2 regions of the Actinophytocola sp. genome follow, and region 1 is predicted to be linked to the other one. Evidence: riboswitches for the same ligand, from Rfam matches in the RefSeq annotation. Region 1 holds a riboswitch; the other holds the start of a gene.

What was found. A riboswitch is a leader RNA that binds a small molecule or an ion and turns the genes downstream of it on or off. The one in region 1 is predicted to bind thiamine pyrophosphate.
Region 2: linked by a shared signal. The riboswitch ahead of ACRDTB_RS25725 (thiamine ABC transporter substrate-binding protein) and the one ahead of thiO (glycine oxidase ThiO) in region 1 are both predicted to bind thiamine pyrophosphate.

The regions. Positions count from the first base shown of each region.
Region 1 is NZ_JBOHGB010000039.1:37,536-41,740, forward strand. Features, by position in the region: gene ACRDTB_RS15455 (S1 family peptidase) at 1-718, shown strand, start outside; gene thiE (thiamine phosphate synthase) at 818-1,468, opposite strand; TPP riboswitch at 1,501-1,610, shown strand; gene thiO (glycine oxidase ThiO) at 1,606-2,700, shown strand; gene thiS (sulfur carrier protein ThiS) at 2,697-2,906, shown strand; gene ACRDTB_RS15475 (thiazole synthase) at 2,908-3,663, shown strand; gene ACRDTB_RS15480 (HXXEE domain-containing protein) at 3,677-4,205, opposite strand, start outside; gene ACRDTB_RS15485 (ion transporter) at 4,153-4,205, opposite strand, start outside.
Region 2 is NZ_JBOHGB010000096.1:16,083-20,287, reverse strand. Features, by position in the region: gene ACRDTB_RS25740 (alkaline phosphatase D family protein) at 1-468, shown strand, start outside; gene ACRDTB_RS25735 (alkaline phosphatase PhoX) at 593-1,738, shown strand; gene ACRDTB_RS25730 (4a-hydroxytetrahydrobiopterin dehydratase) at 1,742-2,047, opposite strand; TPP riboswitch at 2,093-2,204, shown strand; gene ACRDTB_RS25725 (thiamine ABC transporter substrate-binding protein) at 2,198-3,244, shown strand; gene ACRDTB_RS25720 (ABC transporter permease) at 3,471-4,205, shown strand, end outside.

The sequences.
Region 1 (4,205 bases):
GGCGAGCAGATCGCTCGTCGTCGAAGTGCACGGATCGGACGCGGCCGTCTCGGACTGGGCGTCCACGCTCGGTGCGGGCGCCGTCATGATCAAACACGTGCCGCAAGCCTACGAGCCGATGTGGAACATCATCGGTGGCCAGGCGATCCGGACCAGTTCCGGCTCCCGGTGCTCGGCGGGCTTCAACGCCCGGACCAGCTCCGCCCGGTACGTGATCACGGCCGGCCACTGCACCGATCTCGGCGGCACCTGGTCGGGCCCCGGCGGCACGATCGGCCGCGTCGCGGGCTCGTCGTTCCCGGGGAACGACTACGGCGCGATCCACGTGGCGTCGTCCTCCGCGGTGTCGACCCCGCGCGTCGACCGGTACTCCGCCGGCAGCGACGTGACCGTCACCGGCGCCGCCTCGGCGTTCGGGGGCATGGCCGTGTGCCGTTCCGGCTCGACGACGGGCTGGCACTGCGGCAGCGTCACCGCCACGAACCAGACGGTGTGCTACGCACAGGGCTGCGTGTTCCAGATGATCCGCACGAACGTGTGCGCGGAGCCGGGTGACTCCGGCGGCTCGCTCGTGACCAACCCCGGCTCGGGCTCGCGCGTGCGGGCGGTCGGCCTGACCTCCGGCGGCTCCGGCAACTGCCGCACCGGTGGCACGACGTTCTTCCAGCCGATCACCGAACCACTGAGCGTGTGGCGCCTGACCCTGTACACGGGCTGAGCCACACCCTCGAGGGCACCGCACTCGTGCCCGCGGCGGACGGGCCGAACCCTGCCGGCTCGTCCGCCGCCCATGTCCCGCCTCCCCGCGCGTACCGGGTCAGCCGCCGGTCAGCGCCGAGCTCAGGCGGGAGGCGGCGGTCTGGGGGTCCGCCGCCTCCGTGACGGCGCGGACCACGACGACCCGCGTGGCGCCCGCCGCCAGCACCCGCGGCAGCCGGGCCTCGTCGATGCCGCCGATCGCGAACCACGGGCGGTCCGGGCCGGCCGCCGCGGTCGTCCGGACCAGGTCCAGGCCCGGTGCCGGGCGGCCCGGCTTCGTCGGCGTCGGCCAGCACGGGCCGGTGCAGAAGTAGTCGACGCCCGGCTCCGCGGCGGCCGCGGCGGCCTGTCCCCGGTCGTGCGTCGACCGGCCGATGACGATCTCGTCGCCGACGATTCGGCGGGCCCACGGCACGGGCAGGTCGTCCTGGCCGAGGTGGAGGATGTCCGCCCCGGCCGCGAGTGCGACGTCCGCCCGGTCGTTCACCGAAAGCAGCGCGCCGTGCCGCGCGCAGATCTCCGCCAGCGTCGCCAGCGCGGCCAGCTCGTCGCGCGCCTCGAGCCCCTTCTCCCGCAGCTGCACCACGTCCACGCCGCCGGCGAGCGCGGCGTCCGCGAACTCCGCCAGGTCCGGCCGCAGCCCCGTGCACAGGTACAGCCGCGCGTCCGCGAGCCGGCGGCGGACGCGGGTTCCGTCGAGTCCAGGCACGGCTCAACGCTAACCGGTGCGCTACCGTGGAGGGTGGTCCGCACGGGAGTCCGGAGGCACCGGGCTGAGAGGGGATCCGCCGATCCCGACCGTCGAACCTGACCCGGATCATGCCGGCGCAGGGAGCGTGAGATGCCGTGAGTGAGATCGTCCGCGAGATCGTCGTCGTCGGGGGCGGCGTCATCGGGCTGTCCGTCGCGTGGCGCCTGGCCGTCTCGCACGAGGTCACCGTCGTCGATCCGGCGCCCGCGCGGGGCGCGTCGTGGGTCGCCGGCGGCATGCTCGCGCCGGTCACCGAGTCCTGGCCGGGTGAGGAGGCCCTGCTCGACCTGGGCGCTGCCTCGCTCGACCGCTGGCCGGAGTTCGCCGCGCGGCTCGACGTCCCGCTGCTGACCGGTGGCACGGTCGTGGCCGCGGTCGACGCCGCGGACGCCGCGCAGCTGGACGTCCTCGCCGAGCACCTCGCCTCGCTGGGCCGCGCGGTCGACCGGCTGACCGGGCGAGAGCTGCGCGAGCGCGAGCCGGCCGCCGGCCCCGGTGTCCGAAGTGGACTGATGGTGCCCGGTGACCTCGCGGTGGACAACCGGGAGCTGTTGCGCCGCCTGGAGTCCGCGGCCCGGCGGGCGGGTGTCCGGTTCGACCGGCGGCGCGCGCTGGGTGTCGAGTCGGGGGCGGTCCTCCTCGACGGCGGCGTGCTGGAGACCGGCACGGCGGTGATCGCGGCCGGCGCGTGGAGTGCCGCGCTGCATCCGGCGCTGGACACGCTGGTGCGCCCGGTGAAGGGGGAGATCCTGCGGCTGCGCGAGCGGGCGGGTGCGCTGCCGCTGACCCGCACGCTGCGGGCGCTGGTCGAGTCACGCCCGGTGTACCTGGTGCCCCGCGCGGGCGGGGAGGTCGTCCTCGGCGCCACGCAGTACGAGGCCGGCTTCGACACGGAGGTCACCGTCGGCGGCGTGCGCGACCTGCTCGCCGACGCCGAGCGGGTCGTGCCGGGCATCGCCGAGTACGGGTTGACCGAGGCCGCCGCCGGGCTGCGGGCCGGCAGCCGGGACAACCTCCCGCTGGTCGGCCCACTGGAGCCGGGCGTGCTGGTCGCCGCCGGCCACCACCGCAACGGGCTGCTGCTCGCCCCGATCACCGCGGACGCGGTGTACGCCATGGTCGCCGGTGAACAGCCGCCGGCACCGGCGCGGGCGGCGGACCCGGCCCGACACGTCCCGACGAGGAGGTGACCGCTTTGCGGGTTCGAGTCAACGGTGCCACGCGGGAGATCGCCGACGGTGCCACGGTCGCCGACCTGCTGGCCGCGCTGGACCGGCCCGCCACGGGCATCGCGGTCGCGGTGAACGGCGAGGTGTGCACGCGTGCCCGCCACGACCGGACCGTGCTGCCCGCGGACGCGGACGTCGAGATCCTCACGGCCGTCCAAGGAGGTTGACGTGGACGATCCACTGGTCATCGCGGGTCGCGAGTACTCCTCGCGGCTGATCACCGGCACCGGCGGGGCGACGAACCTGGCGGTGCTAGAGCGCGCGCTGATCGCGTCCGGCACGGAGCTGACGACCGTGTCCATCCGCCGCGTCGACGCCGCCGGCGGCACCGGGGTGCTGGACCTGTTGCGGCGCCTGGGCATCGACCCGCTGCCGAACACGGCGGGCTGCCGGACCGCGGCCGAGGCCGTGCTCACCGCGCGGCTGGCCCGCGAGGCGCTGGGCACGGACTGGGTCAAGCTCGAGGTCGTCGCCGACGATCGCACGCTGCTGCCCGACCCGGTGGAGCTGCTCGACGCGGCGACGACCCTGGTCGCCGACGGCTTCACGGTCCTGCCGTACACGAACGACGACCCGGTGCTGGCACTTCGCCTGGAGGAGGCCGGCTGCGCCGCGGTGATGCCGCTGGGTTCCCCGATCGGGACCGGGCTGGGGATCCGCAACCCGCACAACATCGGGCTGATCGTCGCGCGCGCCGGCCTCCCGGTGATCCTGGACGCCGGCATCGGCACGGCGTCGGACGCGGCGCTGGCGATGGAGCTGGGCTGCGCCGGCGTCCTGCTGGCGACCTCGGTGACCCGCGCGAAGGACCCGGAGAAGATGGCCGCCGCCATGCGCCACGCGGTCGCCGCCGGCCGGTTGGCGAGGCAGGCCGGCCGGGTGCCCCAACGGTTCTGGGCCGAGGCTTCGAGCCCACCCCGCTGACGCGCGCCGGTCCTCAGCGACGCCGGAGCCGGTCACGCAACCGCAGCAGCGACCCGGCTCCCAGGTGCGCGGCCGCGATCGAGGCCGGCACCAGCGGCAACGCCGCCGCGGGCAGCGGGGCCGGGGGCACGCCGGCCTCCCGCAGCCGGCGCGACGACCACCACCAGAACGGGGCCACCACCGTCACCGCGGTGACCAGGCCCGGCGTGTAAGTACGGGTCAGGGCCGCGGACAGCACGTGGGGAACGGAGTGCGCACCGAACCCGTACAGGACGGCCTGGTACATGCGGCTTCGGCCGTCCGTGCGCGCGCCGCGGGCCGCCGCCGTCGCCATGAGGCAGGCCATCAGTCCCATCGCGACCGCCACGTGCTCGCCGCGGCCGAGGTCGTCCGGGCGCCGCGTCACGGCGGTCGGCAGCCTCCCGTCGAGGTGCCGCCGGACCCGCCTGACCCACGCCGGCATCGTGGCGAGCTCCTCCGCGTCGTGGATCACCCACGCCGCGAAGAGCCCCCACGTCGCGGCCTTGCCGAGCTCCAGCTGG
Region 2 (4,205 bases), on a different contig from region 1:
GCCGACCTCGAGCACTGGCCGTCGTTCCGCGCGTCGTCGGACCGGCTGGCCAGGCTGATCCTGCGCATCGCGAAGGGCGACGTGGCCACCGTGTGCGTGCTCTCCGGCGACGTGCACCACGTCTACGCCGCGCGCGCCACGTTCCCGGAGCGGGTGCGGGCCGCGGTGTTCCAGCTGACCTGCTCGCCGGTGCACAACCAGGTCCCGGCGCTGATGCGGCCGCTGTTCACGATCGCGTGGTGGCGCCCGGTGGCCGCGATCTGGCGCTGGCTGGCGCACCGCTCGCCGCACATCGACCCCATGCCGGTCGAGTGGACCAAGGTGTCCGGCCCGTACTACGGCAACGCGATAGCGACCCTGCGCACCACGGGCCGCAGCGCGGAGGTGGTGGTGGAGCGTGCGGAGGCCACCGCCGACGGCCCACCCCGGCTGACGCCGGTGACGACCGTGCCGCTGACGGACGACTGACGCGCCAGGAAGGACGCCTTCCAGACGTTGAACGCCAGCATGGCGTCCTTCCTGGCGGTACTCCGTTCGGCCTACATCGGTGGTGGCTTCTCGAACACAGTTGATCACGTTACGTTGCAATCTCATGGAGCGACGGAGCTTTCTCAAGGTCTCGGTGGCCGGCGCCGCGGCGGCGGCCTTCGGCGGAGCGTCCTGGTCCAACGCCTTCTCGGCGAACGCCGCTCCTGGTGACGGGCCCTACGGACCGCTGCTCCCGGCCGACGGGAACGGCCTGGCGCTTCCGCATGGCTTCACCGGACGGGTCATCGCACGCAGCCTCGAGACGGTGGCCGACACCAGCTACCGCTGGCACATGGCACCGGACGGCGGCGCGTGCTTCGCCGACGGGGACGGCTGGATCTACGTGTCCAACAGCGAGGTGCCGTTCATCGGCGGCGCCGGCGCGGTCCGGTTCGGCCCCGATGGGTCCATTGTGGACGCGTACCGCATTCTCGACGGCACCGACGTGAACTGCGCCGGCGGCAAGACCCCGTGGAACACGTGGCTGTCCTGCGAGGAGGTCGACAAGGGCGAGGTCTACGAGACCGACCCGTTCGGCGTCAACGACGCGATCGTGCGGCCGGCCATGGGCCGGTTCAAGCACGAGGCGTGTGCGGTCGACCCCGACCGGCAGGTGATCTACCTGACCGAGGACGTCGGGGACGGCGGCTTCTACCGGTTCACCCCGGCGACGTGGCCGGCCCTCTCCGCCGGCACGCTGGAGATCATGGTGGGCCCGGCGGACCAGACGAGCGGCGCGGTCACCTGGGCGCAGGTGCCCGACCCGTCGGCCGACGACGAGGACACCCGCCACCAGGTCGAGGGCTCGAAGCCGTTCGACGGCGGGGAGGGCTGCTTCTACGCGAACGGCACCTGCTGGTTCACGACCAAGGGCGACAACCGGGTGTGGGCCTACGACGCCGCCGCGAGCACGATCAGCCTGACCTACGACGACGACACCCCGCTGTCCGGAGTGGACAACGTGACGGGTGCGTCGAGTGGCGACCTGTTCGTCGCCGAGGACGGCGACAACATGGAGATCTGCGTCATCACGCCGGACGGCGTGGTGGCGCCGTTCGTGCGGGTGGAGGGCCACGACGAGTCGGAGATCACCGGCCCGGCGTTCAGCCCGGACGGCACGCGGCTGTACTTCTCCTCCCAGCGCGGCACCGGCGGCGAGGTGATCAGTCCCGGCATGACGTTCGAGGTGACCGGCCCGTTCCGGAGCTGACTCCTATTCCGGCGGCGTACCGATCGCCTCGATGACGCCGTCGATCTCCTCCGCGAGGCTGACGTCCGACGCCGTGACGCCGCCCGCGGAGTGGGTCGAGCAGCGGAACGTGAGCGTCCGCCAGCGGATGTCGATGTCCGGGTGGTGGTTGTCGTTCTCGGCGATCTCGGCCACCCGGTTCACCACCTGGATCGCCTGTGGAAAGCTCGCCAGCTCGACCGTGCGCGTGAACGCCCCGTCGTCCATGCGCCAGCCGTTGAGGCGGCCGAGGGCCTTTCCCTTGTCTTCGTCACTGAGCAGCTCGGGCATGTGTACATGGTGACGCCTGGCGGCCGGGGACGCACCGGTAGGCTGGACCCGTCCCACGGGAGTCCGGTGCCGCCGGGCTGAGAGGAGGGCGCGAAGCCCTCGACCGTCGAACCTGATCCGGGTCATGCCGGCGCAGGGAGGAGGCTCGACATGCGAAAGATCCCCGTCGCCCTGGTGGCGGTCGCGCTGACGGCGACCGGTTGCACGCTCGGCGACGACTCCGGTTCCGACTCCGGTGCGGAGAACGGCACGAGCGTCGTACTAGTCACGCACGACTCGTTCGCGGCCCCGCAGGAGCTGCTCGACGAGTTCGCGAAGGACTCGGGCATCACGATCGACGTGCGGAAGGTCGGTGACGCGGGCGCGCTGACCAACCAGCTGGTGCTCACGAAGGACGAGCCCATCGGCGACCTCGCGTACGGCGTGGACAACACGTTCGCGTCCCGCGCGCTCGACGAGGACGTGTTCGCCGCGTACCGCGCCCCCGACGCGGAGAAGGGCCCGCAGCGTTACCAGATCGACGACTCCGGCCGGCTGACCGCGGTCGACGTCGGCGACGTGTGCGTCAACATCGACCCGGCGGCGTTCGCCGCGAAGGGCCTGCCGGAGCCGAAAACCTACGCCGACCTGACCAGGAGCGAGTACCGCGACATGCTCGTGGTCTCCGACCCGGCCACGTCCTCGCCGGGCCTGGCCTTCCTGCTGGGCACGATCGCCGAGCTCGGCGACGGCTGGCGGGAGTACTGGGTGGCACTCAAGGGCGTCGGCATGAAGGTGGTCAGCGGCTGGGAGGAGGCCTACACCCAGGAGTTCTCCGGCTCGTCCGGGCAGGGCCCGCGCCCGATCGTGGTGTCCTACGCGTCCTCGCCGTCCGCGGAGATCGGCGACGACGGCAAGCCGCGGACGAAGGCGCTGCTCGACACCTGCTTCCGCCAGGTCGAGTACGCCGGCGTGCTGGCGGGCGCGAAGGACGCCGACTCGGCGAAGAAGGTGCTGGACTTCCTGCTCTCCGAGAAGTTCCAGGCCGCGGTGCCCGAGCAGATGTACGTCTACCCCGCGCGCGAGGGCGTCCAGCTGCCGGAGGCGTGGCAGCGGGCGGCCCCGCAGCCGGAGGCGGCCGCGACCCTGCCGCCGGCCGAGATCCAGCAGAACCGGGAGCGGTGGATCGACGAGTGGCGCACGCTCGTCCAGGGCTAGTGCGGTGGCCGGGAACACTGGCGGGCCCACCGGCGGATCCAGGTTTCCGCTGGCAAGGCGCCGACTCGGCCGCGTACTGGGTGTACTCGGCCGGATCGGCAACGCCGCCGGGCCGAAGCTGGGCCGTCGAGAGGCTCGGCGAGCGTTTCCGGCCACCGCACTGGCGCCCGAAGCGGGTCGACGGGCGGCACGATCCCGCCCGGGGCTGGCTCCCGCGCTGGTCGCACTGGTACCGCTGGGTTTCCTCGCGGTGTTCTTCGTGTGGCCGGTGGCGGCGATCCTTCGGCTCGGCCTGGGCGAGGGCGGTGTGCTCTCGGTCCTGGCGCGGGCCGACACGTGGCAGCTGGTCGCGTTCACCGTCGGGCAGGCGGCCGCGTCGACCGCGGTGGCGCTGGTCGCCGGGCTGCCGGTGGCGTTCCTGCTGGCCCGGACCTCGTTGCCGGGCCTGGGTTTCGTGCGCGTCGTGATCCTGGTGCCGTTCGTGCTGCCGACGGTCGTGGTGGGCCTGGCGTTCCGCACGCTGCTGCCGGACGGCGAGGTGGCCGCGATCGTGCTGGCGAACAGCTTCTTCAACGTCGCGGTGGTCGCGCGGACGGTCGCCGGGCTCTGGTCGCATCTTGACCGGCGCGTGTCCGACGCGGCGCGGTCGCTGGGCGCGTCGCCGTTGCGGGCGTTCACGTCGGTCACCCTGCCCGCGCTGGCACCGGCGATCGGTTCGGCCGCGGCGGTCGTCTTCCTGTTCTGCGCCACCAGTTTCGGGGTGGTGCTGATCCTGGGCGGGGCACGGTTGCGGACGCTGGAGACGGAGATCTACCTGCGGACGGTGGAGCTGCTGGACCTGTCCGGCGCGGCGGCGCTCTCGCTGCTGCAGCTGCTGGCCGTGGTGGCCGCGCTGACCGTCGGGGCGATCGCCCGGCGCCGCCGGGAGACCGCGCTGCGCCTGCGCGCCCCGGCGGCGGTG